Regions from separate parts of the Bradyrhizobium sp. AZCC 2289 genome, predicted to be linked through region 1. Evidence: predicted binding sites of a transcription regulator. Region 1 holds the regulator's gene; each other region holds the start of a gene.

Region 1 (10,267 bases):
GAAGAAGCTGGTATTCCAGCACAGGATGTCAGGCCCCAGCAAATCCTCGATCGCATCGAGAATTTTGGGATGTCGGATCATCTCGTCGATCCAGCTGAAGAGCACGTGGCTGCGATGGCGCATCTCCGCCCTGATCGGGCCGCCGCTGCCGGCTTCATAGTCCTCGAGCTTGCGGCGGAAATCGGCCACTTCGCCGGCGCTGAGCGCATCGACCGCGAAGTGATAGCCGCGGTCGCGATAAGCAGCGACGTCGCGTTCGCTGAGCAATTTCGGCACCGGTCCTCCAATCCTTCTTGTTTTGGCGAAGGGTGTCTCTGCCGTTTGATGCTGTCAAGAAGCGACCACTAGAGCGCTTTCCACTTGATATGGGTCACTACGCGTATCCGGCATGTCGAAAGTAGTTCGCGCACTGCTCGGGTGCAAATGTCTTGATGAGCCTGCCGATCAGCTTCATCAGCGTTGTCACGGTGCGAGCGGCCCCCTTGCGCAGCGCTGTCTTTAGCTTCGAGAATGCCATTTCGATCGGATTGAGGTCGGGCGAGTAGGCCGGCAAATAGCGCACCTTGGCGCCGACCGCTTCGACCGCCTGGCGAACGCCGTCGATCTTGTGGGTGCGCAGGTTATCCATGAATACGATATCGCCTTTGCGCAGCGTCGGCGCGAGGATCTGCTCAACATAAGCGAGGAACGATGGCCCATCCATCGCGCCGTCAATGACATAAGGCGCCGTCAGGCCATTGATGCGCAGCGCGGCAACGAGCGTCAGCGTCTTCCAGTGGCCGTGCGGCACGCTCGCAACGAGACGCTCGCCACGCGGTGAGCGGCCGCGATGCCGGACCATCTTGGTCGTAACCGCCGTCTCGTCGATGAAGACGAGGCGCGGCGCATCAAGCTTGGATTGCTCGACCCTCAGCGCGGCACGCGCTGCAGCGACATCAGGACGATCCTGTTCGGCGGCGTGCAGAGTTTTTTTTGAACGTGATGTCGTGGCGTTCGTAGAAGCGCCAGACCGAGGTCGTACCGGTTTTCAGCCGCTTCTCGGACTTGAGCCGCGCGCGAATCTCTTCGAGCGTCAAGTCCGGCTCCGCTGCGACCAGATCAAGCAGCCATTGGCGATGCGCCTCGAGCGGCGAGCGGCTGTGGCCCGTGCCGGGCAATGCCGCTACACTGCCCGTTGTCGCCCAGCGCTCGATCCAGCGGATTGCGGTCGAGGCGCCGAGACCGAGCACCCGCGCCGCTTCCCGTCTGCTCTCGCCGTCTTCGACAAGCGCGACCGCCCGCGCCCTGAGGTCTTTCGAGTATCCCTTCGCCATCGCGCGACCTCGCCGTTGCTGTCAAAGCAACTCGAATCTGATTTGCGCGCCTCTGGGAACCCCCTTACTGTTCCGATTCACATCAACCGAAAACCGCTCTAGTGTAGCGGTTTTCGCGGCGGATCACGCCTTGGGCTGATCCCCCAAGCTCCAATGCAGTTCAGAATTCCTGGACCAAGTGCTCTGAGGCAGAGGAAAAATTGATGAAAAGGATGTCTTCGCCAATTGGGTTCGAAGGAAACAGCGCGTATCGGCCCTCTTGTTGCGACAAGAATTTGACATCCTTGAGGAATGGCCCCGGAACCGGTGGACGACCTTCCTGAATTTTTAGCGCAACGTGATCATATTTGACCCGACCTGCGTGGCTGGCCTTAAAAAAATCCGCGACTGGGTTAAGCTTTATGCGCCCTTGAAAGTAGAGATGGGCCGTGAATTTCCCGAAGTCCTTGATCCTAACGCAAGCGTCGTAGTTGGAATCACCACCGCACATCACCTTAGTGAGTTCCTTCAGATCGCCGTCGGACGCGCAGAATACCCAAGGGTCATTGGCGAATTGATATTGGAATGTAACGTCGCTGGCTGACCAATCTTTCGCACCATCCATCGGGGAAAGACCAGGGGGCATTCCTTCGGGACCGATACGATTTAGCAGCTCGGGCGTTTTATCGCTTACATGGTCGACATACACTTCCGAAATGTTTTCGAGGCGATCACCAATCCAAGGCGCGGCGCCTTGTTCTTCAAGACGCCGATAATACGACAAAGGTCGAATGACGACATTGCCGCTCATCATCGACCCGACGTCGCGCGAATGAAGAAACTTATAAACTGATCGTCCCATTTCTTCACCAGTTAGTGACTGAATTTCGGTGCCGTGCACTCAGTTGGCGCTCGGAACACCAATCAGAAAACCGCTAGTGAGCACTGGCGCTGAACTTTAGACTTAGTGCACTGTGGTCATAATTCAATTCCAACACAGCGACCTAACCGGTCCAAGGCAAGCCATACTTCTGCAGCAGCGCCACCGCTCCGGTCGCAAGAGTAACAAGAAGCCCGCTCCACCAAAAGGATCGAGGACGAGCCGCATTGATCGAGCGAAGGTAAAGAAAAGCGCCGATGACAGGTCCGTAGTTCTTCCTGAATTCGCCATTGCGTTTTGCGATCTCCACCAAATCCGAATATTCTTCGTCCGACACAGCCGACCTCCATCTCCGGATCCTGTCCGAGATTTAAAGTGCCTTGAACCGGCCCGCGTTAAGTGAGCGCTACAGATAATCCTCCGACCATTCTCGGGGCATCAACCGTGGACATACCTTTCCCGTGGCACAAAACGATATTGCGCACGGCTTAGTGAACTTGGTGAATTTGGCTGCCTAATCCGGCCGAGGGACGATTCTCACTACCCCCTGCTTCGAGAAGTACACTATGCGCGAGTTCTGACAATCCGTTGATTCGACGGAGTTGAACGAGTCTTCGCCGGTGTTGCCGCGCCGCAATTGCGAGATTGGAAAGCAAGTTTTTGAATCCGTGCACAGAATCGCGGGCGCCGGGCATTGGGAAAAATCTCGTAGCACTCGCAAAGAATCTTCATAAAATCTTTTACGTTCGATCTGACGCGAGCCCATTTTCAAACCGTTTGGACTTGCTATGCGTCTAAGTGATTAGCGAGGCGGAGTTTTTCGCGATTGTTTTTTTGACAATTCAAAAGGGCATCTCGCCTTCTCGACCGGGGTTACGGCGACAGCTCGCGCCTTTGCCAGACCTACCCCACGGTCCTTCACACCCCCTTCCCCGCCTCACCCAGCCCGTTCTGCCACGTCGACGGCTGGGTCCCGAAACCGCGTTTGGCGCGCGTTCCCAGCCAGTAGCCGAATTGCGGCGGCACGTTGCGGAACGGGCCTTCGACGCCGAGTTTCAAAGCCGCGTCCATCGGCCAGTTCGGGTTGTTGAGGATCTCGCGGCCGACCGCGATCAGGTCGGCCTGCCCGTCGCGAAGGATCTGTTCGGCCTGATCGCCGTGGATAATCAGTCCGACCGCCATGGTCATGATATCGGCGTGGCGCTTGACGTATTCCGACAGCGGCACCTGGTAACTGTATTTGATTTCCTTGCCCAGGATCGGCGCCATTTCGGTGATGCCGCCGGACGAGCAGTCGATGACGTCAACGCCTTTTGCCTTCAGGATTTTCGCGAGCCGCGCGCTCTGCTCGGGGCCCCAGCCGGCATTGTCCTCCACCGACAGGCGGACGAACAGCGGCTTGTGATCGGGCCAGTGCGTGCGCACCGCTTCGGTAATCTCGGTGATGAAGCGCATCCGGTTCAGCTCAGACCCGCCATATTCGTCGGTGCGCGCGTTGGATCGGTCCGACAGGAACTGGTGCACGAGGTAACCATGCGCGCCGTGCAGCTCCAGAACGTCGAAGCCGGCCTCATGCGCCCGCCGCGCCGCGTTGCCCCAGGCCTCCACCAGATCTTTCACCTCGCCCCGCGCCAGCGCCTTCGGCACCGGCCAGCGCTCGCTATGCGCGATCGCGCTCGGCGCCACCGGAGACCAGGCGTCCCAATCCTCGATCTCTGATGTCCGCTGCAGCGGCCGGTCGCCTTCCCACGGTCTTGTGGCGCGCGCCTTGCGGCCGGAATGGCCGAGCTGAATGCCGGCGACCGAATTCTGCTGCTTGATGAATTTGGCAAGCCGGCCGAGCGGCTCGACGAAGGCGTCATCCCAGATGCCGAGATCGCCGACCGTGCCGCAGCCGCGCCGCTCGACCTTGGTCGACTCGACCACGACGAGCCCGGCGCCGCCGGCGGCGAATTTTCCGGCGTTCATCAGATGCCAGTCGGTCGGAAAACCCTTGATCGCCGAATATTGATGCATCGGCGGCACCACGATCCGGTTGCGCAACTCGACGCCGCGGATCGTCATCGGTGAAAACAGCAGGGTTCCCGACATGTTTTGTTTCCTCGCATCGCGGACATCATGACCCCGGCGCGGTGCCAACAGACGTTGTTTTATTATATTTTATTGCTTTGCGGCGCTGTCGGTCTTGGCCTTCTTCGCGGGAGCGGTCTTGGCCGCGGCCTTCGGCGCATTGTCGCTGCGCACAGCACCCCAGGGGTCCGCGCTTTTCTGTTCCGGAATATTGCTTAGCGACCTCTTGTAGGCCTTCTCAGCCTCCTTGTCGGCCTCGATCTCCTGCGGCGACTTGCCCTTGTCGACGTCGCCATATCTGGGAACCGACTGCGACTGGGCATAAGCCGGCCCGGCCAGCAACGCGATAACGGCGACGGCGCCCAAGATTTTCATGCGTATTGCTCCCTCGACCTGCGCAGGCTCTCCACGAGAGCATATCATAGCGCGCGCGGCAAGTTCACGTGCAGCGTTGAATAGCCGAAATTATGGAACGGCCAGGATGAGGCTGCGGCCGATACCGTCCAGCCATTGCCCGAATTGATCCGGTTTTGTAAACGACCGGGATGATCTCAAGCCTCGCCCCCAACTCCGCCGACGCGTTGCTGTTCGATCTCGGCCGCGTGGTGCTCGATATCGATTTCGGCAAGGCGCTGGCCTGCTGGGCCGGCCATGCCGGCCGTGCGCCGGCCGACCTTGCCGCGCGATTCGTCCGCGAAGCATCCTACCGGGATCACGAGGTCGGCAAGATCGAGGACGCGGCCTACTTTCAAAGCCTGCGCGACGCGCTCGGCATCGGCATTTCCGATGCCCAGTTCCTGGAGGGCTGGAACGCGATCTTCGCCGGCGAAATGCCGGGCATCGCACCGCTTTTGAAACGCGCCGCGGCGCACCTGCCGCTATACGCCTTCTCCAACACCAACCGGCCGCATGTCGAGCATTTCTCGAAAGCCTATGCCGACGTGCTCGGCCATTTCCGCGAAGTGTTTTTGTCATCGACCATCGGGCTTCGAAAGCCCGATGCGGCAGCCTATGATCACGTGGTGAGAGCGATCGGCGTGCCCGCCGAACGCATCGTGTTCTTCGACGACGTCGCCGCCAATATCGAAGGCGCCCGGGCGCGCGGCCTGGTTGCGGTTCACGTGACATCGCCGGACGACGTTGCCGAAGCCCTCGCCGCACTCGGAATTTAGGAGTTTTGCCCGTGGCCTTGATGCCGGTTGCCGATGCTCTCAACGCGATCCTCGCAGGCGCAGAACCGTTGCCCGAAGAAATGGTCGCGCTCGATGCCGCCTATCATCGCGTGCTCGCGCGCGACGTTGCCGCACGGCGCACCCAGCCGCCGCAGGCGATGTCGGCGATGGACGGCTATGCCGTGCGCGCGGCGGACGTCGGCGATCTCACCGCACGACTGAAGGTGATCGGCGAGGTGGCGGCCGGTCGCCCGTTCGAGAAAAAGGTCGGCGCCAACGAGGCGGTGCGGATTTTCACCGGCGGCGTGATCCCCGACGGCGCCGATGCCGTCATCATCCAGGAAGACACGGTTCGGGAAGATCCGGCGGTCGGCGGCGACCACATCACCATCACGGAGGCCGCGAAAACCGGCCGGCACATCCGCCCCGCCGGCGTCGATTTCCGCGAGGGCGACGTGCTGCTTGCCGGGGGAAGCCGCCTCACCGATCGCGACCTCTCGCTCGCCGCCGGCATGAACTATCCGGAACTCGCCGTCCGCCGCCGCCCGAAGGTCGCGGTGCTGGCGACCGGCGACGAACTGGTGATGCCGGGCACCATCCCCGGCCCCGGCCAGATCGTCTATTCCAACGGGTATGCGCTCCGCGCGCTGGCGCGGGCCGAGGGCGCCGAGACTATCGACCTCGGCATCGCCGCCGACACGGTCGCGGCCACCACCGAGGGCATCCGCCGGGCCCGCGCATCCGGCGCGGACATCCTGATCACCACCGGCGGCGCCTCGGTCGGCGACCACGACCTCGTCAAGCAATCGCTGGAGGCGGAGGGCGTCACCATGGCGTTTTGGCGGATCGCGATGCGGCCGGGCAAACCGATGATGCATGGCCGGCTCGGCGCAATGCGGGTGATCGGCCTGCCCGGCAATCCCGTCTCCTCCTATGTCTGCGGTTTTCTGTTTCTGGTGCCGTTGATTCGGGCGCTGTCGGGCCGCGCCAGCGTTCATCACACCAGAGAAGCGGCGCTGCTCGGCCGCGATCTCGCCGCCAACGACCAGCGCGAGGATTACTTGCGCGCCCGCCTCGAGGAGCGCGCGGACGGCGCGCTGATCGCAACCCCGGTCACCCATCAGGACAGTTCGCTGCTCGGGAATCTCGCTGCGGCAAGGGCACTTGTGATACGTCCGCCGTTTGCACCCGCAGCCGGTGCCGGCGCGCCATGCGAACTCCTGCGTTTGCCGGAGTGAAGCGCCGGGCGGCACGTTCCGGCAAAACCGGGTCGCGTTCACCGGAAATTAAGTGGTTGCGGAACATGTATCGAACATATAGTGTCCGTTCATGATTTGTTTCGAGACCTTGTGTCTAGGAATGGGAGTTTCGGACTTCCGATATCGGACTCCCGATATCGGACTCCCGATCTCAGGGAATCGAAGACGCGACCAACCGGGGGAATGCTCGAGATGCTTACGCGCAAACAGTATGAACTTCTGCGTTTCATCAACGAAAGGCTGAAAGAGGCTGGCGTACCGCCCTCCTTCGACGAGATGAAGGATGCGCTCGACCTGCGCTCGAAGTCCGGTATCCACCGACTCATCACCGCGCTGGAAGAGCGCGGCTTCATCCGCCGCCTGCCCAATCGCGCCCGCGCCATCGAGGTCATCAAGCTGCCCGAGTTGTCGGGCAGCGGTAACGGCAACGGCCGCCGCGGCTTCACCCCAAGCGTCATCGAAGGCACGCTGGGCAAGGTCCGCAGCTCCGGCGCCGGTGCTTCCGAGGACGACGGCAACCGCCCGGTCGCGGTGCCCGTGATGGGCCGGATCGCCGCCGGTACGCCGATCGAGGCGCTGCAGACCCGCAGCCATACCATCAGCGTGCCGCCGGATATGCTCGGCTCCGGCGAGCACTACGCGCTCGAAGTGCGCGGCGATTCCATGGTCGACGCCGGCATTCTCGACGGCGACATGGCGCTGATCCAGCGCAACGACTCCGCCGACACCGGCGATATCGTGGTGGCGCTGATCGACGAGGAGGAAGCCACGCTGAAACGCTTCCGCCGCCGCGGCGCCTCGATCGCGCTCGAGCCGGCCAATACCTCCTACGAAGTCCGCATCCTGCCGCCGAACCGGGTCAGGATTCAGGGCAAGCTGATCGGGCTTTACCGGAAGTATTGAGACCGGAAGTATTGAGCGGACGCGCTGGTCCGCTTTCGATTCCCTGCAAGGGGCGGATTATCCACCCCTGATGGATGGTCCTTCGGCAATCGCAAGGATTATCCGCGGCCCAGTCCGGCGCTAGATCCTCGGCACGCAAGCAACGAAGCGCACCCGCTTCGTCGAAAACAGCGTGCAACACGAGGAGACAACCATGCGCAAGACCATTTTGACGGTTCTGGTTTCGGCATTGATTGCCGCATCGACGTCGCAGTTCGCTTCAGCGGCCGAACGGCACCGCGCCAACAAGGCGAACCGCGTGGTGGCCGGCGAGCAATTCCGCAACGCCAATAATTCGGTCGCCGCCCCCGCGCCGTCCGGCTGGGCTTACAGCGGCTTCTCGGCACCCGCCGGCCACTGATCAACTCGGACACGAAAAGAGGCCCCGGCGGAGTCGGAGCTTTTTTTTGCGCGCCGCGCTCCCACGGTTCGAACCGAGCGCGTGTTAGCGCGTTTGTGATCTGACAAGCCTACGCCAGCCGCACAATTGCCCACAAAGGCGCGTATGCTGTGTCTACTCTGATATGGGCCTGTTGCCTCAACAGGAGGCACGGGTCGGCTATCTCGAATGAGGAGCATCCGATGTGTGACTATAGTCTGCACGCTATGGCGACGCGCCCCGCCAAGGTCGGAGAGACGCTGATCACCACGACATTCCGCGGCACATCGACCCGCGGATTTGCATCAGAGAGCGAACCCAACGTCGCGGTCTGCATGCTTCCCGGAACCGAACTGGCGTTTGCCGAAGACGTCAAATACGACAACCGGTGGATCTGGACCCGGACCGTCGGCTTCCGCGTCGGCAAGTTCAACATGATCGATCCGCATGTTCGGGAACGTCACCATGACGCGGTCGAGTTTCCGGACGGAAGCTTTGTGCTGGTGACGCAGCTCTGCGAGGGACAGCGGGTCAGCGTACTGCAATTGCCGGTGACGGTGACTCATCCGATCACCGAGCGCGCGGCGCCGGCCGTCGAAACGCCTCCAGCGACGTCGATCTCGATCGGCTGATCCTTCGCCGCCGGTTCCGGCCGGCGAGCGTTGCGACGCGCGGTGAGTGAAATGGTATTGGAGCGCCTCCGGGACGCAATCCGGGGGCGCAAGAAGAGCTGTACGTCGCCGAAAGATGCCAAGAAAGGAGTGATCGGTGGTCACCAAGATCACTTGGCAAAAAGCCGGGCACGTCACCGAGCCCGGCCGATACATGTTCAGGTTTGGATGGCTTAACGTCGCGGCAGAGGATCTGGCGATCTGGGAACAATTTCCGGATGCGACGTTTACGCTGGTCCAGATGCCGGCGGGGGCGGCGGACGGCATGGAGGAATTTCATCTCGGCGCGTTCGAAGTGCCGGCGCATCCCTTACCGGACAGACAGTAAAAGCGCTCCCCATAGCGTTTTCGAAGAAAACCCGTCAAACCAAAGACTACTCGTCGTTTTCGAAGAAAACGCGTCAAACGAGACTCTACTCATCCGCCTGCACATCGGCCTCCGCCGGTGTTGCATCGATGGCGCGCGCTGCAGCCAAGCGCGGCGCGACAATCGTTGTCTCGGCCTCGCCCTCGCCGGCCACCCCCGGTGACCACGGCCGATCGAGACCCCTGGGCTTGACCGCATCGATGGTAAATCCGTCGCGGCTTCGCCGCAACGCCAATGCGCCTTGCCGCCGCAGACGCTCGAGGCCGATGACCGAAGCGGCGCACGAAGCGGGCGACTGCCGCGCGCTCACCACCAGCGCTGCGCGCTCGCAATCGTCGGCAAAAGCCTCAGGCCGCAGCGCCAGTGCGACCAACGCGCCGCCGGCCGCCCCGGTCACGCAGCCCGCGTCATCGCATGAGGCGCCTTCCGCCAGCGAGGCATCGGTCGAGAGGCGCGCGTCGGCATCCGCCGCCAGCCACTCCCTGACCAAAAAGGCATCCTTGGCCGTGCGCATCAGGTGCAGCCGCCCATCGGCGCCGCGGACGCCGACATTGCGGCCATCGGCGGAAATCAGGATATCCGGCTGCGGCACCCTGACGGCCCACACGACCGCGACCAGCAGCAAAGCTGCCCCCGACCAGCGCAGCGGCGTGCGGAGCAGCCCGAACAGGATGATCGCAGCACTCGCCGTGATCAGCGGGCCGATGCCGAACGCGGCCATACGGCCGACCGCGCCGGGTAGCGCCGCGACCCATTGCGTCACCACGATCATCCAGTCGATGCCCGCTCCCATGATCGCCCAGAACACGCCGTCGAAACCGAACGGCATCGCAACCAGGCCGAGCAGCCCCGCCGGCATCACCACCGCCGACACCACCGGCATCGCGGCGAGATTGGCCAGCAGGCCATACGGCGTCACGCGATGAAAGTGAAACGCGGCATAGGGCGTCGTCGCCAGCCCCGCCACCAGCGACGCCAGCACCAGCGTCATGATCTCCCGCCCGCCCCACAACGCGACCTTGGCGGCCGCCGAATTGTCGGGTGAAGCGAACAGGCGCGGCATCCCGATCTGTATCAGCGCGACCAGGCCAAGCGTCGCCGCAAACGACATCTGGAAACTCGGATGCACCAGCGCCTCCGGCGCCATCGCCAGCACGATCATCGCGGCGACGGCGAGCGTGCGGAAGGTGATGGCGCGTCGGTCGACCAGGACCGCGATCAACACCACCGCCGTC
Region 2 (10,267 bases), 9.3 Mb from region 1:
GTGGTGACGGCCTGCGACAGCAGGGGCGACGTCGACGTCGACGATTTGCGGGCGAAGGCGGAAAAGCATTCGAAAAATCTCGCCGCCGTGATGATCACCTATCCCTCGACGCATGGCGTGTTCGAGGAGCACATCAGCGAGATCTGCGATATCGTGCATGGCCATGGCGGCCAGGTCTATCTCGACGGCGCCAATATGAACGCGCAGGTTGGCCTCGCGCGGCCCGGCGATTACGGCGCCGATGTCAGCCATCTCAATCTGCACAAGACCTTCTGCATCCCGCATGGCGGCGGCGGCCCCGGCATGGGCCCGATCGGCGTAAAGGCGCATCTCGCTCCCTATCTGCCCGGACATCCCGCCGCCAACGGCGCCGGGCCGCATGTGATCGGGCCGGTGTCGGCGGCGCCGTTCGGCTCGGCGTCGATCCTGACCATCTCCTACATCTACATCCTGATGATGGGCGGCGAAGGCCTGACGCGGGCGACCGAGATCGCGATCCTCAATGCGAACTATATCGCCGCACGGCTGCAGCCGCATTTCCCGGTGCTGTACCGAAATGCAAAAGGCCGGGTCGCGCATGAATGCATCGTCGATCCGCGCCCGCTCAAGGTGACGAGCGGCGTCACCGTCGACGACATCGCAAAGCGCCTGATCGATTACGGCTTTCATGCCCCGACCATGAGCTTTCCGGTGCCGGGCACGCTGATGATCGAGCCGACCGAATCGGAATCCAGGGCCGAACTCGATCGGTTCTGCGATGCCATGATCGCGATCCGCAACGAGATTGCCGAGATCGAGGCCGGCCGCTGGAAGATCGAGGCCTCGCCGCTGCGCCACGCCCCGCACACCGTGCACGACATCGCCGACGATGCGTGGGCCCGCGCCTATAGCCGCGCCGAGGGCTGTTTTCCTGCGGGCGTGTCGCGCACGGATAAGTATTGGAGCCCGGTCGGGCGGGTCGACAATGTCTATGGCGACCGCAATCTGGTGTGCTCGTGCCCGCCGATCGACGATTACGCGCAGGCGGCGGAATGAGGCGATCGCGTTAGGGCGCGACCAGCGTACGGCGCTCAGGATCCCAGCGCCATAACCGGTCGTTGGTTACCTCGTCGTCCGTGAAGAATTCCCAAGTCGTTGATTTAGAATCTGGAAACGGGACGCTGTGACAATCGAGTTTGCCGGGAATCGGGTGTGCGGAAGGGGATTCCTTGCAAATTTGATTTGTGATTCACTCGCCTTTGAATGTTTTGGCGGGGGACCAGATGCGGCCATCGGAACGGCGGGAGACGGGAGAGCAGGATCTGTTCCGCTCCCGGCTCGATCAGATCATCGACCTGAAGCATCCACTGGTGGCGCTGGGGCGCACGGTGGATTGGCGGTTCCTGGAACGGGAGTTTGGGGCGGTCTACACGGATGATCCGGGCCGCCCGCCACTGCCGACGCGATTGATGGCCGGGCTGGCGATCCTCAAGCACACCTACGACCTCTCCGATGAGGTGCTGTGCGAGCGCTGGGTCGAGAACCCCTATTACCAGTTCTTCTGCGGCGAGGAGTTCTTCCAGCACCGGCTGGTGTTCGATCGCTCGTCGCTGACGCGCTGGCGCAATCGCATGGGCGAGGAGCGGCTGCAGGCGCTGCTCCAGGAGAGCCTTTCGGTGGCCGCCAGGACCAAGGCGATCAAGCCGTCCGAGCTGTCACGGGTGATCGTCGATACCACGGTGCAGCCCAAGAACGTGACGTTCCCCACCGACGCGAAGCTTCTGAACCGGGCGCGCGAGAAGCTGGTGCGGCTGGCGCAGCGCCACGGGGTAGATTTGCGCCAGTCCTATGCGCGGGTGGGCAAGTTCGCCCTGATCCAGCATCAGCGCTATGCCCACGCCAAGCAGTTCAAGCGTGCCAACCGGATGCTCAAGAAGCTGCGCACCTATCTCGGCCGCGTCATCCGCGACATCGGCCGCAAGATCGAGGGCAACAGCGGGCTCGAAGGGACGTTCGCACAGTTGCTATTGCTGGCGCGGCGCGTACGCGAGCAGCAGCAACGTCAACGCGGGCCGAAGGTCTATTCCCTGCATGCGCCGGAAGTCGAATGCATAGGCAAAGGCAAGGCCCATCGGCCTTACGAGTTCGGCGTCAAGGTCAGCGTTGCCACCACCCTCAAGCACTGCAAGGGCGGCCAGTTCGTCACCCACGTGAAGGCGCTGCCCGGCAATCCATATGACGGCCACACGCTGGCAACGGTGATTCCGGACATGGAGGCGCTGGTCGGTAGCACCATCACGCGCATCCTCGCCGACAAGGGCTACCGCGGCCACAATGCGCCGCCCGATTACAAGTTCAGGGTCTTCCTCTCCGGCCAGAAGCGAGGGGTGACGCCCAGGATCAAGCGCGAACTGCGCCGCAGGTCTGCCGTCGAGCCCGTCATCGGCCATCTCAAAGCCGAGCACCGCATGGGCCGCAACTATCTCTGGTTCCGGCGCGGCGACGCCAACAACACTGTCCTCGCCGCCGTCGGCTACAACTTCCGCCGCCTGATCCGCTGGCTCAGCCTTTTATTGCGGCAACTCCTCAGCGCTCTCTACCCCAGACCTTTGATCAATCCAGCCTGAAATCAGCGTTCTTCACGGACGACTACCTCGGTGCCGCCCCACCAGCGATGAATGGGGTTGTGCCAGCTGAAATCGTCCGCTCGCGCGATGATGGCTTTGCCAAGTTCAGTCAGCGCAAGCCTGCTTCGCTTGTACCGTGCGTGACGGCCAGCGTCCTCGTGCATGTCTAGATCGAAAGGTCCTTCGTCGAGTCCCAACACCGCAGGTGCTGGACCATGCGCCAATCCATCGAGCAAGGCCCCCACTTCCCAATAGCCGAAAACCCGACGTTCATTGGACTTCTCGTGCCCCGGAAACACCTCGTAAGGATGCACGTGACCTGCCGATATCAGCTCCAAAATCCGCATTTCCGTCGCGCCAAGTCCGGAGCCGCGCATGGGAAGTTCTTCGAGCAGCGAAATAACGGTATTCCGCAGATGCAGAAACGTCTTCAAGTCTCGCGCCAGCAGGTCGAACCAGGCCTGCGGTGTCGGCGCGCGCCAGGCGGCCCATGCCGAGGCGGCGATTTCAAGGTGATCGTTGCGGACTGGAACAGCCTGAGGCCGCAACGCCGCCAATTCCCGCGGCAGTTGATTGCCGATGCTGAAGTCTGCCTGGACCAGAGCCAGTCTGGACGTGACATTGGCATGCGGTCGCAAATAGTCGAGCAGCCAAAGCAGCATCAATTGGGCGTTCGGCTCTGGATTGATCCACAATTCGACTGCTTCACATTTCGTACACAGCTCGATCAATCCAAGATCGGCGACGCCAAATTCTTCCAGACGCCAGGAAGGGCTATCGTCCTGCCAATGAAGGCCATTCTCCTGCGTCGTTCGGGCCGCGAAGAATGCGTCGAGTTGCACTCCGGACAGCAAAGCTCCCCAGATGAGCCGACGTTCGATCGCGATCGCGAGGTCGCCGGGATGCGCGCCCATGAGAGCGCCCGCGGCGGAAGAGTCTGCCGTCAAGATCAGGCGCGTCATGCGCGTTTCCGTTGAGGTTTCGTCAGAACAGGATCGAAATGCCATATCCGATCGTTGGTCAGCCTCGTGCCGCCCCATCAGCGAATCGATCGGGTTATGGCGGCTGAAGTCTTCCTTGTGAGCGAGAATCGCCTTGCCGAATTCGGTCAGTGATAGCCAGCTTCTCAGAAATGCCGCGTGACGGCCCGCATGGTTCTCCTTGTCCAGCACGCGCAACTCGTCGTCGAGGCCCACCACGGCTGGAAGCGGGCTGTGGGCAAGCCCTTCCAGCATGCACCCGATCTCATGATCGTTGAATACCCGCCTCTGGCCGAGCTTATCTTCATAAAACAGCCTGTTCGGATGCGAATACCCCGCTGCAATCAGCTCCAGAAGCCGCATCTCCGTGGCGCCGAGGCCCCGTTGTGCTGCCTGGAAGCTCTTCAAGCAGGTCAAGCATGGCCGGCCTTAGCAATGGAAATGCGCTCAGGTCTCTATGCAGCAGATCGAAGCAGGCTTCCGGCGTCGCCGCCCGATACGCTTGCCAGCTCATGGCTGCTGTCTCGAGCTGCACCGCCGTGACGTCGACAACCCGCACATCCTCCAGGCTTTCAGGCGGTCCGTATTCCATCGTCATCAAGTCGAAATCAACATGGCGCAATTTCAACTTCGCCGCAGTTTTCGGATGCGAGCGAAAACAGTCGAGTAGCCAAATCTGTTGCAGTTGATCATTCGGCTCTGGATCGAACCAAAACTCGATGGCCTCAAAGGGCTGACAGAACTCTAGCAACCCGAAATCCCTGCGAGCTCTGTCGCCGTGGGGCCACCGGCCCACGAAGTCCGACCAGTGTTCAGCCGGGCCGTGCTTTTCCGAGCGCGCGGCGACGTAGGTTGCGAGTTCGTCCGGAGGAGGTAATGTTCCCGGTACGAAGCGAAAGCGGAAATCAATCACAACATCGGCGAGTTCCGAACGCATGCGGCGCGAGGACGAACTGGTCAGGATCAGAGGCTTCATGGCTTCACCAGCAGCGCATTCCAGCGCCAGAGGCGATCGTTGGTGAGCCGCGTGCCGCCCCACCAGCGATCAATCGGGTTATGGCGGCTGAAATCTTCCTTATGAGCGAGAACCGCCTTGCCGAATTCGGTCATCGTCAACCGGCTTCGCTGATACGCCTTGAGGCGATCTCGCAAGTTCTCTTTGTCGATGACACGCAACTCGTCGTCGAGCCCTGCGAGGGCCGGCCTCGGACCGTGCGCAAGCCCCTCAAGCAAGGACCCGATTTCCCAATCGCTGAATACTCCGCGTTGACGAAAACCGCGAAGATAGAACAGCATGCTTGTGCCCATAAAACCTGTCGCAACCAGTTCGAGGAGCCGCATCTCCGTCGCGCCAAGTCCCGTTACATCAGAAGGAAGTTCCTCGATCAAATCAAGCAGGGCCGGCCTCAGCAACGGAAATGGGCTCAAATCCCGATGGAGCTGATCGAAGCAGGGTTCGGGGGTCGGTGCCCGATACGCCCGCCAGCACATGCTTGCAGTTTCGATATGCGCTCTGCTGACGTTGACAAGCGGGATACGATCCTCCTTTGGCGCCTCCACATCCATCATGATCAGGTTGAAGTCGACAAGGCGCAGTTTCAGCCTGGTCGCAATCTCCGGGTAAGATCTGAACCAATCGAGCCAGCAGATCAGTTGCAATTGATCGTCGGGCGCTGGATCAAACCACAGCTCGATGACCTCGTAAGGCTTGCAGAACTCGAACAACGCGAGATCTCTGCGCGCTTTGCTGTCGTGACGCCATAGGCTGACAAAATTCGACCAATGCTCGCCTGGCCCGTGCCTCTCGGAACGCGCGGCGACATAGCGCGCGAGTTCGTCCAAGGATGGCAACGGTCCCCCTACGAAGCGAAAGGGAAACATGATCGTAGCGTCAGCATCTATGAGCTCTGAACGCGTGAGACTTGAGCCGGACGAACTGGTCACAATCAGGCGATTCATGGGGCTCACTCACACGCACAAAACAAAACGGGCGCCGGGAACGTCGGCAACTCAACGTCCTCAGCGCCCGCTATGTCGAAACTCAGATCACGCGGACCAGGTCTCGGAAAACCTCACGCCTCCGCGGCATCCTCCGGCTCTTCGCCATCGGCATCGCGCTCGGGCGAGCCTGCCAGAATCTGCTCGGCGATCAGGCCCGAGTTCTGACGGATCGCCGCCTCGATCTTCGCGGTCATGTCCGGATTGGCTTTCAGGAACGCTTTCGAATTCTCGCGTCCCTGGCCCAGGCGCTGGCTGTCATAGGAGAACCAGGCGCCGGACTTTTCGACGATGCCGGCCTTGACGCCGAGGTCGAGGATTTCGCCCATCTTGGAGACGCCCTCGCCATACATGATGTCGAATTCGACCTGCTTGAACGGCGGCGCCAGCTTGTTCTTCACCACCTTGACGCGGGTCTGGTTGCCGACCACTTCGTCGCGTTCCTTGATGGCGCCGATGCGGCGGATGTCGAGGCGGACGGAGGCGTAAAATTTCAGCGCGTTGCCGCCGGTGGTGGTTTCCGGCGAGCCGTACATCACGCCGATCTTCATCCGGATCTGGTTGATGAAGATCACCATGGTGTTGGATTTGTTGATCGATGCGGTGAGCTTGCGCAGCGCCTGGCTCATCAGCCGCGCCTGCAGGCCAGGCAGCGCATCGCCCATCTCGCCTTCGAGTTCGGCCTTCGGCACCAGCGCCGCAACCGAGTCGATCACCAGCACGTCGACCGCGCCGGAGCGCACCAGCGTGTCGCAGATTTCCAGCGCCTGCTCGCCGGTGTCGGGCTGCGAGATCAGCAGCTCGTCGATGTTGACGCCGAGCTTGCGGGCATAGACCGGATCGAGCGCGTGTTCGGCGTCAATGAAGGCGCAGATGCCGCCCTTCTTCTGGCCTTCGGCCACCGTGTGCAGCGCCAGAGTGGTTTTGCCCGAGGATTCCGGCCCGTAGATTTCAACCACCCGTCCCCTCGGCAAGCCGCCGACGCCAAGCGCAATGTCGAGCCCGAGTGAACCCGAGGAAATGGTCTCGATGTCCATCGAGCGGTCGTTCTTGCCCAGCTTCATCACCGAGCCCTTGCCGAACTGACGCTCGATCTGGGAGAGCGCGGCAGACAGGGCCTTGGTCTTATCCATGGAGGATCCTTCGACGATACGCAGGGCAGTAGCAGACATAGGACGTGCTCCTTATGGCGGGGATTCGCTAGCGGGACAAATGGGCGACGAAGTCTTTGGAATCGGCGGCTGATGGGAACCTTGTACCATGTTTGTTCTCTGTTCGCAATATGTTCTTTCTTAGGGTATTGGCCTGTTTCCGACCTCAGTGGCCTAGTTTGAAAATTACAGTGGTCTAATTTGAATTGTGTCCACTTTGGCACTGACGACGAGAGTTCCGCGTATTAGTTTCAGTTTTTCGCCCAACTCAACGGTTAGGACCCGTAAGCGGAGGATTGCCATGCAGCGACGCCGTTTCAAAAACATTCTGTCATTCCCTGATCGGCTGTCCAAAGAAGCTGAACGACTTCGAGAGGAAGCTGACAAGTTGCCTCCGGGCCAAGAGCGCGAGATTCTTTTGAGGAAGGCCCGCCAAGCAGACACGGCCTTGCGCATTGAAGAGTGGCTTTCATCGCCCGGCTTGCAGTCCCCGAAATAACGATAAGGCCGCCTCAGTTGGCGGCCTCTTTCATTAGTGAAGCGGCTTGAAAGGGTCATCCGGAGACGCGGGAGACTCTGCCGCCCGAACCGCTCTTTGAGTGGCCTGTTTTGAATCTGCGAGTGGCCACAAGAAAAGGCCCCGGCGCAGGGGCATGCGCGCTGGGGCCTTTGATCTGAAATGGACGCATACAGAGCAATGGACCAAACCTAGCACTTGGCTACCCACACTGGGTGCGGTCTTCTGGGTTAACCCGTTCGGATTAGGCGATCGGGGCGGGTTTCTATTGGTGGCCTATTTTGGAATCGCGAGTGGCCTATTTCGGCCAGCACCAGAGAGAGGTGCTGGCCCCCTTTCCATTTCCCCGTAGTGGTTAGTGGTCCCTTTACAATTTTAGCAGTGGTCCCTTTTGGTTCTCGGTAGAGCTACGCTGTTCCCTCGGGGAAACGAATCGCTAGGGGAAATGTTGTTGCGCTGAATCAATGCAACCTGTCGGTGCGGGTCCATGATTACTAGTCTCGACCTGATCGCCTCGCCGAGCGGAGTGATCCAGGTGCGGGAGCCCCGGGAGCCCTGACACTCCCGGGCCCCGCTTTTTGAGAGCGAGATTGCAAATGGCAGATGGCCAGCCCAGTCACCACCACAACCAGATCATTTGGCTTGAAGAGGCAGAGCACGACCCCGCGCCGCTAGATGCCGATAATCTCGTTAAGAGATTCATCGCCCACTTTCTCGACGTCCTTCGAGAGTTGGGGCAGAAGAAAAAGTTAAGGCCGCCTCAGTTGGCGGCCTTTTTGGCGTTGGCTAAAAAAGCAGGAAAATGATGCATGCCCCGATGGCCCAAGCGATCATCATGGCTGCAGCCGTTCGGAGAAATGGTTTCTTGTCAGGCGTCATATTGGACCCGAGAAATCCCGTGCAGACCGGTTTCGATCCTCAATGGCCTGATTTGATTATTTCAGGGGGCCACGAAATGAAGGACAACGGCAGCGGCGACGCACGTCGCAATGGCAAGGATTCCGCCCCTTCGCCGATCCGGGAAAACGCCAAAGGTAAGTATCAGCAGGCCAGCCAGCATAGCGATTTTGATCAGGATCGTAGCCATTGTCTCATAGCCCTCTCATGCCAAATTCAGGGCACTGTCCACACTGCTTGGTTGTTGCGCTTGCCCAGAATGAGGAGCGCGAGGAGCGCCAGGGGCCCAAAGATCAACGCCGTCCAGAGCCAGGCCCTGGTCGATCTGCCACGGTCGAGCGCCATGTGATAGGCAGCCAGCATCGCGGCTATCGAGACCAGTTGAAAGATCAACCACATCGGCATGGAATGCTCCCATCCCACGCTGACCGTAACACGGAACAGCCGCCGGATGCCGGAGTTCCGCGAAAAGTGAGACCGCCGCAGCTGGCCGCTTCGATTGGTCCGAGTGCAGCGAATTGATTCGCGAAATAGTTGTAGCTCCATCGGAACGCTATTTGAGATGGCGAGTTGATTCCTTCCCAACCAAAGGAATCGCCATGCCAACCCGCTTTGGCGCGACCGATAACCCTGTCTGCCCGAAATGCAAAAACCGAATGCTCTTGACGAGGCGCACGCCGCACCCGGTTCGAGGTTACGACTTTGAACGGCAGACCTTCACATGCAGGGCATGCCAGCACGAAATCGAGAGAGACGCCGACAGCCTGGGCGAGATCACTTGATGACGATCCCTTGAATTCTTCGCACGCACGCATTCAAAATTCGCCGCACGCCCCTGCAAGAACGCCACTTCTCCTACACGGCGCGGAGCTGTACAAGTTCGCAGCTTCTTCCCGATTTCAAGAAGGAGCGCTTCATGAACGAATTGTATTCTTGGCTCTCGGGCCAGCATCCCGGTCTTGCGACCTTCAAAACCCTCCAGCTCAAACTTTCGAAACTTGCCGCCGACCATCCGGACCAGCGGGCGATGTGCCGGTTGCTGAATGGCATTGTCGGCAGCTATATCGCGGAGTTTGACGAAGCGCCGTTGCCATCGACGATTGCCGATCGCGCCTACCGGCGGCTGCTGCAATCGCTGGCGGAACTGGATGTTGCGGCGGATCCGGCCAAGCAGCTCGGCGATCTGAATCGGCTGGCGGAGTTGGATCTGACGCCCTGAGCAAGCCCGGTTCCCGCGCGGAGAACGATGTCCCGCGTCCGACCGGCTGAGTTTCCAACGTGCACGATGGCGTGCACTATTGAACGAATGGAATTTTTGCGTTCCACTCCGATGGTGCAGGCGACGTGTGGGCGACTCCCCCATGAATTACCAAGGCGTAGACAATACGCTCGGAAGAACGGCAATTCCTTCCGGGCGGATGTGGCGGTTCCGGACAGGCGATCTCGTCGGTTCGGCACCGACGGAAGCAAGGCACGGGCGCACCGGGCCGACGCGCATCCTGGACGCGACACGCATCCGGGATCCGGCGGCCCGTCGAAGCCGGCCGGCGGGAGCCTCACCCACATTTACAGGCGCCGCATCCAATATTCTCTGAGTTGCAAATATAAGCTACAACCTTTGGTTTTGATTTGGGATTGAATACCCTCAATCGGGCCGGGGATGTCCCATGAACTACAAGGGCGTCGAGTACATCCTGACGCCGGTCGCGCCGGGCGTCTGGAAATGGCAGTTCCAGATCGGCGACAAGGTGATATCGGGCAAGACCGAAGCCAGACTCAATTTGCTTGCCATCCGCCGCGTTCAGCTGCGGATTGATCGCGAGCTGAAGAAGGCCGCGCGAGATGAATGAGCCGGTAGTTCTGCGGATCGGAGCGCGGCGGCGATTTTCCGGAATTTGTCAATGATTGCATGGCTTTGCGACGGCCATAACAGCTTTTGGAGCTTCTGGATGAGTTCAGGAAGCCGGTTTTCCGAATTCGGCTGGTCGCCGAAACGCTGGATTAGGCACCCGCAGCCAGGACGGTCCCACCGAAGCTAATCGGCGCTGGCCAGCCGCCGCATCGTGAATTCGATTTCGCCGCCGGGCAGTTCGCGCCAGCTTTCGACCGCGCTCATAT
Region 3 (10,267 bases), 200 kb from region 1:
AACCGACGGCTCATTTTCCGAACCGTCATAGTTCGGCTGAAAATCGACCGTGTCCTTGTCGATGTCGCCGAGCACCGCGAGCGCCGATTTGGTCAGACGCGCTTCGGTATATCGATAGGCGGCTGGCGGATCGCCATCGACCGAGCCGAAATTGCCCTGCCCGTCGACCAGCGGCACGCGCATGGAGAAATCCTGCGCCATCCGGACCATCGCGTCGTAGATCGACTGGTCGCCGTGCGGATGATATTTACCGATCACGTCACCGACGACGCGCGCCGACTTGACGTATTTCTTGTCCGGCGTGTGCCCCTGCTCGTACATCGAATAGAGGATGCGGCGATGCACGGGCTTGAGCCCGTCGCGCGCATCCGGCAGCGCCCGCGCCACGATCACGCTCATGGCGTAATCGAGGTAGGAGCGCTTCATCTCGTCGAGAATGGAAACGGGACGAATATCGGAGGACGCCGGCGGCTCGCCGGGCGGAGTATCTTCAGGGTCAGACAAAGGGGGAATCCGGTCAATTCGATTTCAAAGAATCATATAGCGTATCGGAGCTCCGATAACCACCCCAAGACGGTTCCGCAGCGCTGTTTTTCCCTTCGTTTTTTCATAGACTTACCGGGTTGGCGAGGTCCGCCGCCAAGCCCCGCGGAACCGGCCATTTCGGCGTGGAAATGCACGGGAAAAACCGCTTGTCCGAGGCGCCCGCTAACGGCCAAAAACCACCGCGTGCATGATCCGTCCGGGCACCAAAGTGAACAGCCCCGCGACCACCAGCGCGCCGGCGAAAATGAAGATCATGATGCGGCGGTGAGCGGTGACGTCGTGATGATGCGCCCGCCATACCGCGATCGGGAGCACGATCAAGGTGAAGATCGACAGCAGATGGATCGGGCTCCAGGGGCCGAGCAGTCGGATCTGATGGATCCAGAACGAGCTGATCGCCACTATGGCCATCAGGCCGACCCAGATCCAGCCGATCGTCCGATGCGGCAGCGTTCCCTTCGGTGCGGCGAACTGGACGAGGCCGAGCGCAAACGCGGCCATCGCCGCAAAGGCATGAACGGGGATCGCGGGGGCGGCATCGAGCAGCGGCGCGAGGCTCATGGCGGGCGATCCAGAAATTCAATCGGGAATGGAAATGATCGAAAACGCTAGATCGATTTCCTCGTGTTAATACCATTAACATCATGTTAATATCATTAACATCGATCGAAGTCAAAGCTAGTCGATACGCAGCAGCGCAACCGCGATTTTCCTTTTAAATCAATATATTGTGGAAATTTCTTAATGTTGAAAACAGACCGAACCGGTTCGCGCGACACCGCCTATTCCGGCGTCACGCAATCCGATTCTGAACCTGTGCTGCGATCAGAACGGAATATCGTCGTCCATATCGCTGTTGCGTGCGCCGGCACCCGCCGCCACAGCCCGGCGCGGTGCGGAACTCGATGGCCCGCCCGCACCAAAATCGCCGCCCGACTCGTCGGGCCCGAAACTGCCGCCCCCGCCGCCACTGCGGCCATCGAGCATGGTCAGCGTCGAGTTGAAGCCCTGCAGCACCACCTCGGTCGAGTATTTCTCGACGCCGCTCTGGTCGGTCCATTTGCGGGTCTGCAGTGCGCCCTCGATGTAAACCTTGGCGCCCTTTTTCAGATACTGCTCGACAATCTTGCAAAGCGGCTCGGAAAAAATCACGACGCGATGCCACTCGGTCTTTTCCTTGCGTTCGCCGGTCGCCTTGTCACGCCAGGTTTCCGACGTCGCGATGCTCAGATTGGCGATCGGCCGGCCATCCTGCGTCCGCCGGATTTCCGGATCCTTGCCGAGGTTACCGACCAGAATCACCTTGTTTACGCTTCCCGCCATCGCTGCTCTCCACTCAAAATTACCGGACTGGCCGAACACCGGCCGTCGCTTCGGATTTCGCTATCTGCCTTGGGATATTTGAAAGCGACCCTATACGCTCGCAGCCATGGCCCGCTTGGCGATCCCGCGGCAATCCCCCGGTTATCCACATATAGCATCGCCCGGCACAATGTTCCAGTTTTGTTCTGTGCAACCTGCAGAAGGCCGGGACCTGGCGGTATTTCGGCACCCGGGAACCCAAAATGGAACCCGATTGCGTCGGGGCCGGCCCGAATACTCTAAACAAATCACTAACTTGCGGAGCCTTCACTTCGTCGGCGAGTGTTGCATTTCGGAGACGGCATTTCCGGCTGAATCGGGGTATGACCTGAGCACGGACGCGGCGCTCGCGTCATAAATTGAAACGCTTCGGGACCAACGATAAGCGATCCAAGAGCTGGAGATTATGCGATGAAAAAGTTTTTGCTTGGTACGGTTGCTCTGATGGCGCTGGCTGCTCCCGCAGCCGCTGCTGACCTTGCCGCGCGTCCTTACACCAAGGCGCCGCCGGCGCCGATCGCTCTGGTGTATGACTGGAGCGGTTTCTACATCGGTGCCAACGGTGGTTGGGGTTCGAGCCACAAGTGCTGGGACTTCACGACGCCGGTTGCATTGGGTGCCACGTTCGTCGCGGCCGAGGGTTGCCATGATGCAACCGGTGGCGTCGCCGGTGGTCAGATCGGTTACCGCTGGCAGGCTGGCACCTGGGTGTTCGGCCTTGAAGCGCAGGGCGACTGGGCTGACCTGAGCGGCCGGAACCGGAGCTTGCTTCCCGGCGGCTTCTTCGACAATCAGTCGAGGATCGACGCATTCGGCCTGTTCACCGGTCAGATCGGCTACGCCGCCAACAACGCGCTGTTCTACCTGAAGGGCGGCGCTGCCGTGACTTCGGATCGTTTCCGTTCGTTCGCAACCGGCACCAACGTAGTGGTCTCCAACGACGTCAACGACACCCGCTGGGGTGGCACGGTCGGCGTCGGTGTTGAATACGGCTTCGCTCCGAACTGGTCGGCTGCGATCGAATACGATCATTTGTTCATGCAGGACAGGACCAACACCTTCCTCAACAACGGCGTCGCCGGCCCGGCTGGCACTCTGTTCGGTACCGACCGCATCCGTCAGGACGTCGATCTCGTCACCGTCCGCGTCAACTACCGCTGGGGTGGCCCGGTCGTCGCGAAGTACTGATCTTCGCAACGCGCCAAAATTCGAGACGAGAAGGCCGGCCTAGCGCCGGCCTTTTTGTTTGCACGACTCGTTGTTTGCACGCCTCGTTGTTTGCATGACTCGTTGTTTGCACGACTCGCGCTTCGATCGAATTTCGACGGTGCGCGGATGTTGCGCACGCCTGTCCCGAATGAGGCGTTTTGCCACGGATGTGGTTTTTCGGTGACGGCCTTTTCGCACCCGCTGAGCTAGAATTTTTCGATCTCACTCGTTCGCTCGGCGACCAAAAGACGCGAACGGGGATCGCAGGGGAATGAAAATGATACGAAACGTTCTGGTAGCAGGGTTCGCCTTGGCGACATTGGCGGCGGCGCCCGCGCTCGGCGGCAGATCTTGCTGCGCGGCCCTATGCCAAAGCGCCCGCGATGATCGCCGCGGCGTATGACTGGAGCGGCTTTTACATTGGCCTCAACGGCGGCGGCGCATCGAGCCGCGAGTGCCTGACCATCACCAGCGTTGCAGGCGCTGCGGTGACCCCGAATTCCGAGGGCTGTCACAGCGCGACGGGCGGCCTCGCCGGCGGCCAGATCGGTTATCGCTGGCAATCGGCCGGCTGGGTGTTCGGCGTCGAAGCCCAGGGCGATTGGGCCGACCTGAAGGGATCGAATGCAAGCCTGACGGCAGTGATCCCCTATACCAACCAGACCAAGGTCGACGCCATCGGCCTGTTCACCGGCCAGGTCGGCTACGCCTGGAACAACGTGCTCTGGTATCTGAAGGGCGGCGCTGCGGTCACCGACAACAAATACACCAGCGCCTTCACCGCAACCGGTGTCGTGTTCAATCAGACCACCGAAACCCGTTGGGGTGGCGCGATCGGAACCGGGATTGAATTCAGCTTCGCACCGGACTGGTCCGTTGGCTTTGAATACAACCATCTGTTCATGGGCAACCGCGACGTTACGTTCCCGGTCACGGCCATTGCCGTCACCCGCAGCGACAACATCCGCCAGGACATCGACATGGGCACGGTCCGGGTCAGCTACCGCTTTGGCGGTCCGGTCATCGCCAAATACTGATCGTCGCAACAGCGGGCTTTGCGACTGGAAAAGGCCGGCCTCGCGCCGGCCTTTTTGTTATGATGCCGCCGAACTGCTGCCACGTGCCGCCACCGCAACCCGCTTCGCAACAAACCGTTGATGATTCGCCGAGAGCACTGGAAATCACCCGGCGTTCTTCCTACGTTCCCAGCATCACCCCATCGGCGCTTGTTGGCGGATTTCCCGCGATGCGCGCCCTAAAGCGGCGCCCGACGCGCGCCTGGAATTGCCGATATGGATGAAGTGCTCAGGGCGAAGCGCCAACAAAACGCCTCCTCGACGCGCGCGATCACGATCCGCGGCGCGCGCGAACACAATCTCAAGAACATCGATGTCGAGATCCCCCGCGACAAGCTCGTGGTGTTCACCGGCCTGTCCGGCTCCGGCAAATCCTCGCTCGCTTTCGACACCATCTATGCCGAGGGCCAGCGGCGCTACGTCGAGTCGCTCTCAGCCTATGCGCGCCAGTTCCTGGAGATGATGCAGAAGCCCGACGTCGACCAGATCGACGGCTTGTCTCCAGCGATTTCGATCGAGCAGAAAACCACATCAAAAAACCCGCGCTCCACCGTCGGCACCGTCACCGAGATCTACGACTACATGCGCCTGCTCTGGGCCCGCGTCGGCGTGCCCTACTCGCCCGCCACGGGTCTGCCGATCGAAAGCCAGATCGTCTCGCAGATGGTCGACCGCGTGCTGGCGTTGCCCGAAGGCACCCGGCTCTATCTGCTGGCGCCGGTCGTGCGCGGCCGCAAGGGCGAGTACAAGAAGGAGCTCGCCGAGTATCTCAAGAAGGGGTTTCAGCGGGTCAAGATCGACGGCACGTTTTACGAACTCGCCGAAGCGCCTGTTCTCGACAAGAAATTTCCGCATGACATCGACGTCGTGGTCGACCGCATCGTGGTGCGGCCGGACATCGGCCAGCGCCTGGCGGAAAGTTTTGAGACCGCGCTAAAACTCGCCGAAGGACTGGCGGTGATCGAATATGCGGATGCGCCCGCGGCCGACGAGAAGAAATCCGACAAGAAGACCGCCAAAATCCACGACAAGAGTGGGCCGGAGCGGATTTTGTTTTCGGAAAAATTCGCCTGCCCGGTTTCCGGCTTCACCATTCCCGAGATCGAGCCCAGACTCTTTTCCTTCAACAACCCCTATGGCGCCTGCCCCGCCTGCGGCGGCCTCGGCGTCGAGCAGCATATCGACGAGGACCTGGTCATCCCCGACAAGGAGATGACCTTGCGCAAGGGCGCCATCGCGCCCTGGGCCAAATCGTCCTCGCCCTATTACATCCAGACGCTGACCGCGCTCGGCAAATTCTACAAGTTCACGCTCGACACCAAGTGGAAGGACCTGCCGAAGAAGACGCAGGCCGCCCTCTTGCACGGCTCCGGCGACGACGAGATCAAGTTCTCCTATGAAGACGGGGTGCGCTCTTACGACACCAAGAAACCGTTCGAAGGCGTCATCACCAATCTCAACCGCCGCTACCGCGAGACCGAAAGCGAATGGGCGCGCGAGGAGCTGGCAAAGTATTTCTCCGACGTTCCCTGCGAGGCCTGCCACGGCTACCGGCTGAAGCCGGAGGCCCTGTGCGTCAAGATCGGGGCAAAACATATCGGCGAAATCTCTGAATTGTCGGTGCGCCGCGCCGGCGAATGGTTCGAGAGCGTGCCGGCATCGCTCAACGCGCAACAGAACGAGATCGCCGCCCGCGTCCTGAAGGAGATCCGCGAGCGGCTGTCGTTCCTGCTCGACGTCGGCCTGAATTACCTGACGCTGTCGCGCGCCTCCGGCACACTGTCGGGCGGCGAAAGCCAGCGCATTCGGCTGGCCTCCCAGATCGGCTCAGGGCTGACCGGCGTGCTCTATGTGCTGGACGAGCCCTCGATCGGCCTGCACCAGCGCGACAATGCGCGACTCCTGGAAACGCTGAAGCGGCTGCGCGACCTCGGCAATACCGTGATCGTGGTCGAGCATGACGAGGACGCGATTCGCCTGGCGGATCATGTGCTCGACATCGGCCCCGGCGCCGGCATGCATGGCGGCCATATCATCGCGCAGGGCACGCCCGCCGAGATCATGAGCCATCCGAAGTCGCTGACCGGCAAATATCTCACCGGCGAATTGTCGGTCGCGATCCCCGAGCGCAAGCCGCCGAACCACCGGCGCACCATCAAGGTCATCAATGCGCGCGGCAACAATCTGAAAAACGTCTCGGCGGAAATTCCGCTCGGGCTGTTCACCTGCGTCACCGGCGTCTCCGGCGGCGGCAAGTCGACGCTCCTGATCGACACGCTCTACAAGGCGATCGCGCGCAAGCTCAACAACGCCAGCGAGGGCGCCGCCCCCCACGACCGCATCGAGGGGCTGGAGCATATCGACAAGATCATCGACATCGACCAGTCGCCGATCGGCCGCACCCCCCGCTCCAATCCCGCGACCTATACCGGCGCGTTCACCCCGATCCGCGAATGGTTCGCGGGCCTACCCGAAGCCAAGGCACGCGGTTACGAGCCGGGCCGCTTCTCCTTCAACGTCAAGGGCGGCCGCTGCGAGGCCTGCCAGGGCGACGGCGTCATCAAGATCGAGATGCACTTTCTGCCCGACGTCTACGTCACCTGCGACACCTGCAAGGGCATGCGCTACAACCGCGAGACGCTCGAAGTCCTGTTCAAGGGCAAGAGCATCGCCGACGTGCTCGACATGACCGTGGAAGAAGCCGCCGACTTCTTCAAGGCCGTGCCGCGCGTCCGCGAGACGTTCAAGACGCTGCACCGCGTCGGCCTCGATTACATCCATGTCGGCCAGCAGGCCACGACGCTCTCCGGCGGCGAAGCCCAGCGCGTCAAGCTGGCCAAGGAATTGTCAAAGCGCGCCACCGGCCGCACGCTCTACATCCTCGACGAGCCGACCACGGGCCTGCATTTTCACGACGTTGCAAAGCTGCTGGAGGTGCTGCACGAGCTGGTGTCGCAGGGCAACACGGTGGTCGTGATCGAGCACAATCTCGAGGTCATCAAGACCGCCGACTGGGTGATCGACTTAGGCCCCGAAGGCGGCGACGGCGGCGGCGAAATCGTCGCCTGGGGCCCGCCGGAGGATATCGTGAAAGCGCCGCGGAGCTATACGGGGAAGTTTTTGGCGCCGGTGTTGAAGAAGGCGGCAGGGAAGCCGCGGAAGAGTGCGGGAGCGAGCGAGGCGGCGGAGTGAGAAGTAGGACTTTTCCTTGTCTCTCAAACCCGCGAAAGATCTAAGTTATGCTTGGGAATTGCATATTTCGTAATCCCAGTACGAGAGATGGAAAATTTGATAAAGGCTCGCTTTGCGAGTCTTTATTATTTTTCAGCAAGGCTCATCTGCTAATCGACATGGGAACATTGGCCTTAATGGTCCAAGCAGACTTCCTTGACGTTCTCGTCACCATGCTTAGCACTACAGTTGCCTTTTATGCAGTTTTCTGAATCCATGGGCAACCATGATTCGAAGATCGTGGACGCGGCCAGCGTCGATTGAAGAGACGCTTGCGCTGTGGGCGGCGTCGCTTCGTGAGATCAAGCAACGGATACGTCCGTTGTTCAATCAAGATCGTGTTGCGAGGAATGCAGGCTTGTTTCTGGAAAGCCTGCTCGGAGATGAGCAACGCAAGACCGGTTGGATGCGCGCGGAGGCAGCTGGCGATCCCGGTCCTTGGCGGCAACAGGCGATCCTGGGTCGCAGGGATTGGGATGCTGATGGTCTGCGCGATATCGTCCGCGATTATGTCATCGAGCATTTGGCGGATGACGATGCGGTGCTCGTGATCGACGAGACCGGCTTTCTCAAGCAAGGCAAGGCGTCGTGCGGGGTGGCGCGGCAATACACTGGTTCCGCCGGCAAGATCACGAACTGCCAGATCGGCGTCTTCGCCGCCTACGTGTCGCGCCACGGTCATGCGTTCATCGATCGCGCGCTGTATCTTCCGAAGGAATGGACCGACGATCCAGATCGTCTGGAAGCCGCATATGTGCCTCCCGGTGCCGGCTTTGCGACCAAGCCAAAGCTTGCAACGAGCATGATCGCACGCGCCATAGCCGCGTCTGTACCATTCAAGTGGGTTGCCGGTGATACTGTCTACGGTGTTGGCGATATCGAACAGCAATTACGCCGGGCAGGCAAAGGCTACGTGCTCGGGGTCAGCAGCGCTCATGTATTTCAATCCTGGGGCAAGCGGCGATCGGTCGCCGGCAAGGCCGCGGACATCGCTCGGACGCGGCGCGCGTCCGATTGGAAACGCCTGTCGGCAGGGGCCGGAACCAAAGGACCGCGGCTGCACGATTGGTGCTATCTCGAATTGGCCGATCTCGAGGTCGAAGAATTTTACAGCGCAAATCATGGTCTTTGGACACGAGGTCTGCTGATCCGTCGTCGTATCGCCGATGGCGATCTCGCCTTCTTCACCACCTGGTGTCCAGCGGGAACATCCATCGAAACGCTGGTGGCGGTCGAAGGCCATCGGTGGGCGATCGAGGACAGCTTTGAGACCGCGAAAAACGAGTTCGGGCTCGATCACAACGAGAGCAGATCCTGGCATGGGTGGCATCGCCACGTTTCCCTGGTGATGCTCGCCTTCGCCATGATGGCGGTGATCCGCCATCGCGCCAATTCGCCGCCGCCCAAAAAAACGAAACGCCGAACCACGGCAAAACTCAAAATATCACCAATCCGTCATTGATCCGTTGGTCAATCCAGGAAGTCCGCCGCATCGCCATCAGGCTCGCCCGAAAGCGGATCCAACCCGCACACATCATCGCATGGTCACTCTGGCGCAGAACTCACCAGGCCGCCGCCCAACGGGCCCACTTCAAAAAACGACAACTGTAATGTTAGTGTCTGTCCGAAAACATGTTGAATCATCGGAATCATTTGTGATTCAAGGGAGGCGGTCCGAATCTGAAGGAGCGCCGATGTGGACGAAAGAGAACCGCGGTCGTTACGACCGCAGCCGGCTACGCTATCCCAGCGATTTGACCGATGAGGAATGGGCGTTGGTGGAGCCGCTGATTGCGTCAGCCAAGCGAGGCGGAAACAAGCGCACGGTGGATGTGCGTGAGGTGGTCAATGGTCTGATGTATGTGCTGAGCAGCGGTTGCCAATGGCGAGCGATCCCGAAGGATCTGCCGCCGCGCAGCACGGTGCACGGTTATTTTGACTTGTGGACTTGGGACGGCACGCTCGATCGCATCCATCACGCGCTCTATGTACAATGTCGGGAGTTGGCCAACCGAGAACCCAGCCCGAGCGCCGCCATCATCGACAGTCAAAGCGTCAAGAGCGCGGAAAAAGGGGGGCGTGGATTGACCCGCATGGCTACGATGCGGGAAAGAAGATCAAGGGCAAGAAGCGCCACATCCTAGTCGATACCCAGGGCTTATTGCTCCACGCCCTTGTACATTCGGCGGACATCCAGGATCGTGACGGCGGGGTGCTGGTGATGGCCACACTGTTTGGCCTGCATCCATTCCTGCTGAAGCTCTATGCCGACGGCGGCTATCAGGGGCCGATCTTTCAGTCCGCCGTTCGCAAAATCCTCCGGCAAATCGACGTGGAAATCGTCAAGCGTTCCGATACAGCAAAGGGCTTTGCGGTCTTGCCCAAGCGATGGATCGTCGAGCGCACCATCGCCTGGCTCAATCGCTGTCGCCGCTTGGCCAAGGATTGGGAGTGCCTCAACCGAAAGGCCTTGGCGTTCTTGCGCCTTGCCTCAATCCGCCTCATGCTCAGAAAGCTCTGTCAAAAAACAGCATGATCCCGGACAGACTCTTAGGGAAGGCTATTTGACTGCGAATTACTCGCCGCAGGCTCCCGTCCTACACTCAAACAACACTAATGGGATAAGCGAGCACTTCTTTACTATAGTTAGAATAGGTGGCGATCAGAAGCGCCCGAACATGCGTAATCCTGAACTGCTTGAACAGCAACTTCAAAGAACGTTTGGAGATAAGGGCAAGGCAAGAGCGTATTTTCGTCGACTAGCCGATCTTATCTCTTTTCACGATCTTGATGACCATGATGTGCCTACACTTGGCCGCAAAGACATCTGCGATCCATACATA

The links. The regulator LexA, encoded in region 1, represses DNA repair genes until DNA is damaged. The targets are predictions, from matches to a motif close to TGTTCNNNNTGTGTTCNG.
Region 2: recA (recombinase RecA) is a predicted target of LexA. The motif match lies at 6,857-6,874, and genes of this name have one in related genera.
Region 3: uvrA (excinuclease ABC subunit UvrA) is a predicted target of LexA. The motif match lies at 4,307-4,324, and genes of this name have one in related genera.

The regions. Positions count from the first base shown of each region.
Region 1 covers NZ_JAZHRY010000001.1:10,044,618-10,054,884, forward strand. Annotated here, with positions in the region: partial or broken gene V1289_RS50115 (phytanoyl-CoA dioxygenase family protein) at 1-276, opposite strand, end outside; one part of gene V1289_RS47285 (IS630 family transposase) at 374-973, opposite strand; one part of gene V1289_RS47285 (IS630 family transposase) at 975-1,313, opposite strand; gene V1289_RS47290 (hypothetical protein) at 1,474-2,193, opposite strand; gene V1289_RS47295 (hypothetical protein) at 2,297-2,509, opposite strand; gene V1289_RS47300 (NADH:flavin oxidoreductase/NADH oxidase) at 3,091-4,263, opposite strand; gene V1289_RS47305 (hypothetical protein) at 4,333-4,617, opposite strand; gene V1289_RS47310 (HAD family hydrolase) at 4,788-5,414, shown strand; gene V1289_RS47315 (molybdopterin molybdotransferase MoeA) at 5,426-6,652, shown strand; gene lexA (transcriptional repressor LexA) at 6,866-7,576, shown strand; gene V1289_RS47325 (hypothetical protein) at 7,770-7,976, shown strand; gene V1289_RS47330 (hypothetical protein) at 8,198-8,626, shown strand; gene V1289_RS47335 (hypothetical protein) at 8,763-8,993, shown strand; partial or broken gene V1289_RS47340 (ComEC/Rec2 family competence protein) at 9,079-10,267, opposite strand, start outside.
Region 2 covers NZ_JAZHRY010000001.1:703,320-713,586, forward strand. Annotated here, with positions in the region: gene gcvP (aminomethyl-transferring glycine dehydrogenase) at 1-1,035, shown strand, start outside; gene V1289_RS03615 (IS5 family transposase) at 1,263-2,606, shown strand; gene V1289_RS03620 (hypothetical protein) at 2,609-3,841, opposite strand; gene V1289_RS03625 (hypothetical protein) at 3,891-4,562, opposite strand; gene V1289_RS03630 (hypothetical protein) at 4,559-5,545, opposite strand; gene recA (recombinase RecA) at 5,659-6,756, opposite strand; gene V1289_RS03640 (hypothetical protein) at 7,037-7,234, shown strand; gene V1289_RS03645 (hypothetical protein) at 7,849-8,058, shown strand; gene V1289_RS03650 (hypothetical protein) at 8,366-8,554, opposite strand; gene V1289_RS03655 (hypothetical protein) at 9,066-9,368, shown strand; gene V1289_RS03660 (hypothetical protein) at 9,817-9,999, shown strand; gene V1289_RS03665 (hypothetical protein) at 10,185-10,267, opposite strand, start outside.
Region 3 covers NZ_JAZHRY010000001.1:9,840,834-9,851,100, forward strand. Annotated here, with positions in the region: partial or broken gene gyrA (DNA gyrase subunit A) at 1-504, opposite strand, end outside; gene V1289_RS46280 (DUF2306 domain-containing protein) at 709-1,107, opposite strand; gene V1289_RS46285 (single-stranded DNA-binding protein) at 1,372-1,869, opposite strand; gene V1289_RS46290 (outer membrane protein) at 2,320-3,096, shown strand; gene V1289_RS46295 (outer membrane protein) at 3,501-4,154, shown strand; gene uvrA (excinuclease ABC subunit UvrA) at 4,410-7,385, shown strand; gene V1289_RS46305 (IS701 family transposase) at 7,651-8,886, shown strand; partial or broken gene V1289_RS46310 (IS5 family transposase) at 9,119-9,960, shown strand; gene V1289_RS46315 (hypothetical protein) at 10,103-10,267, shown strand, end outside.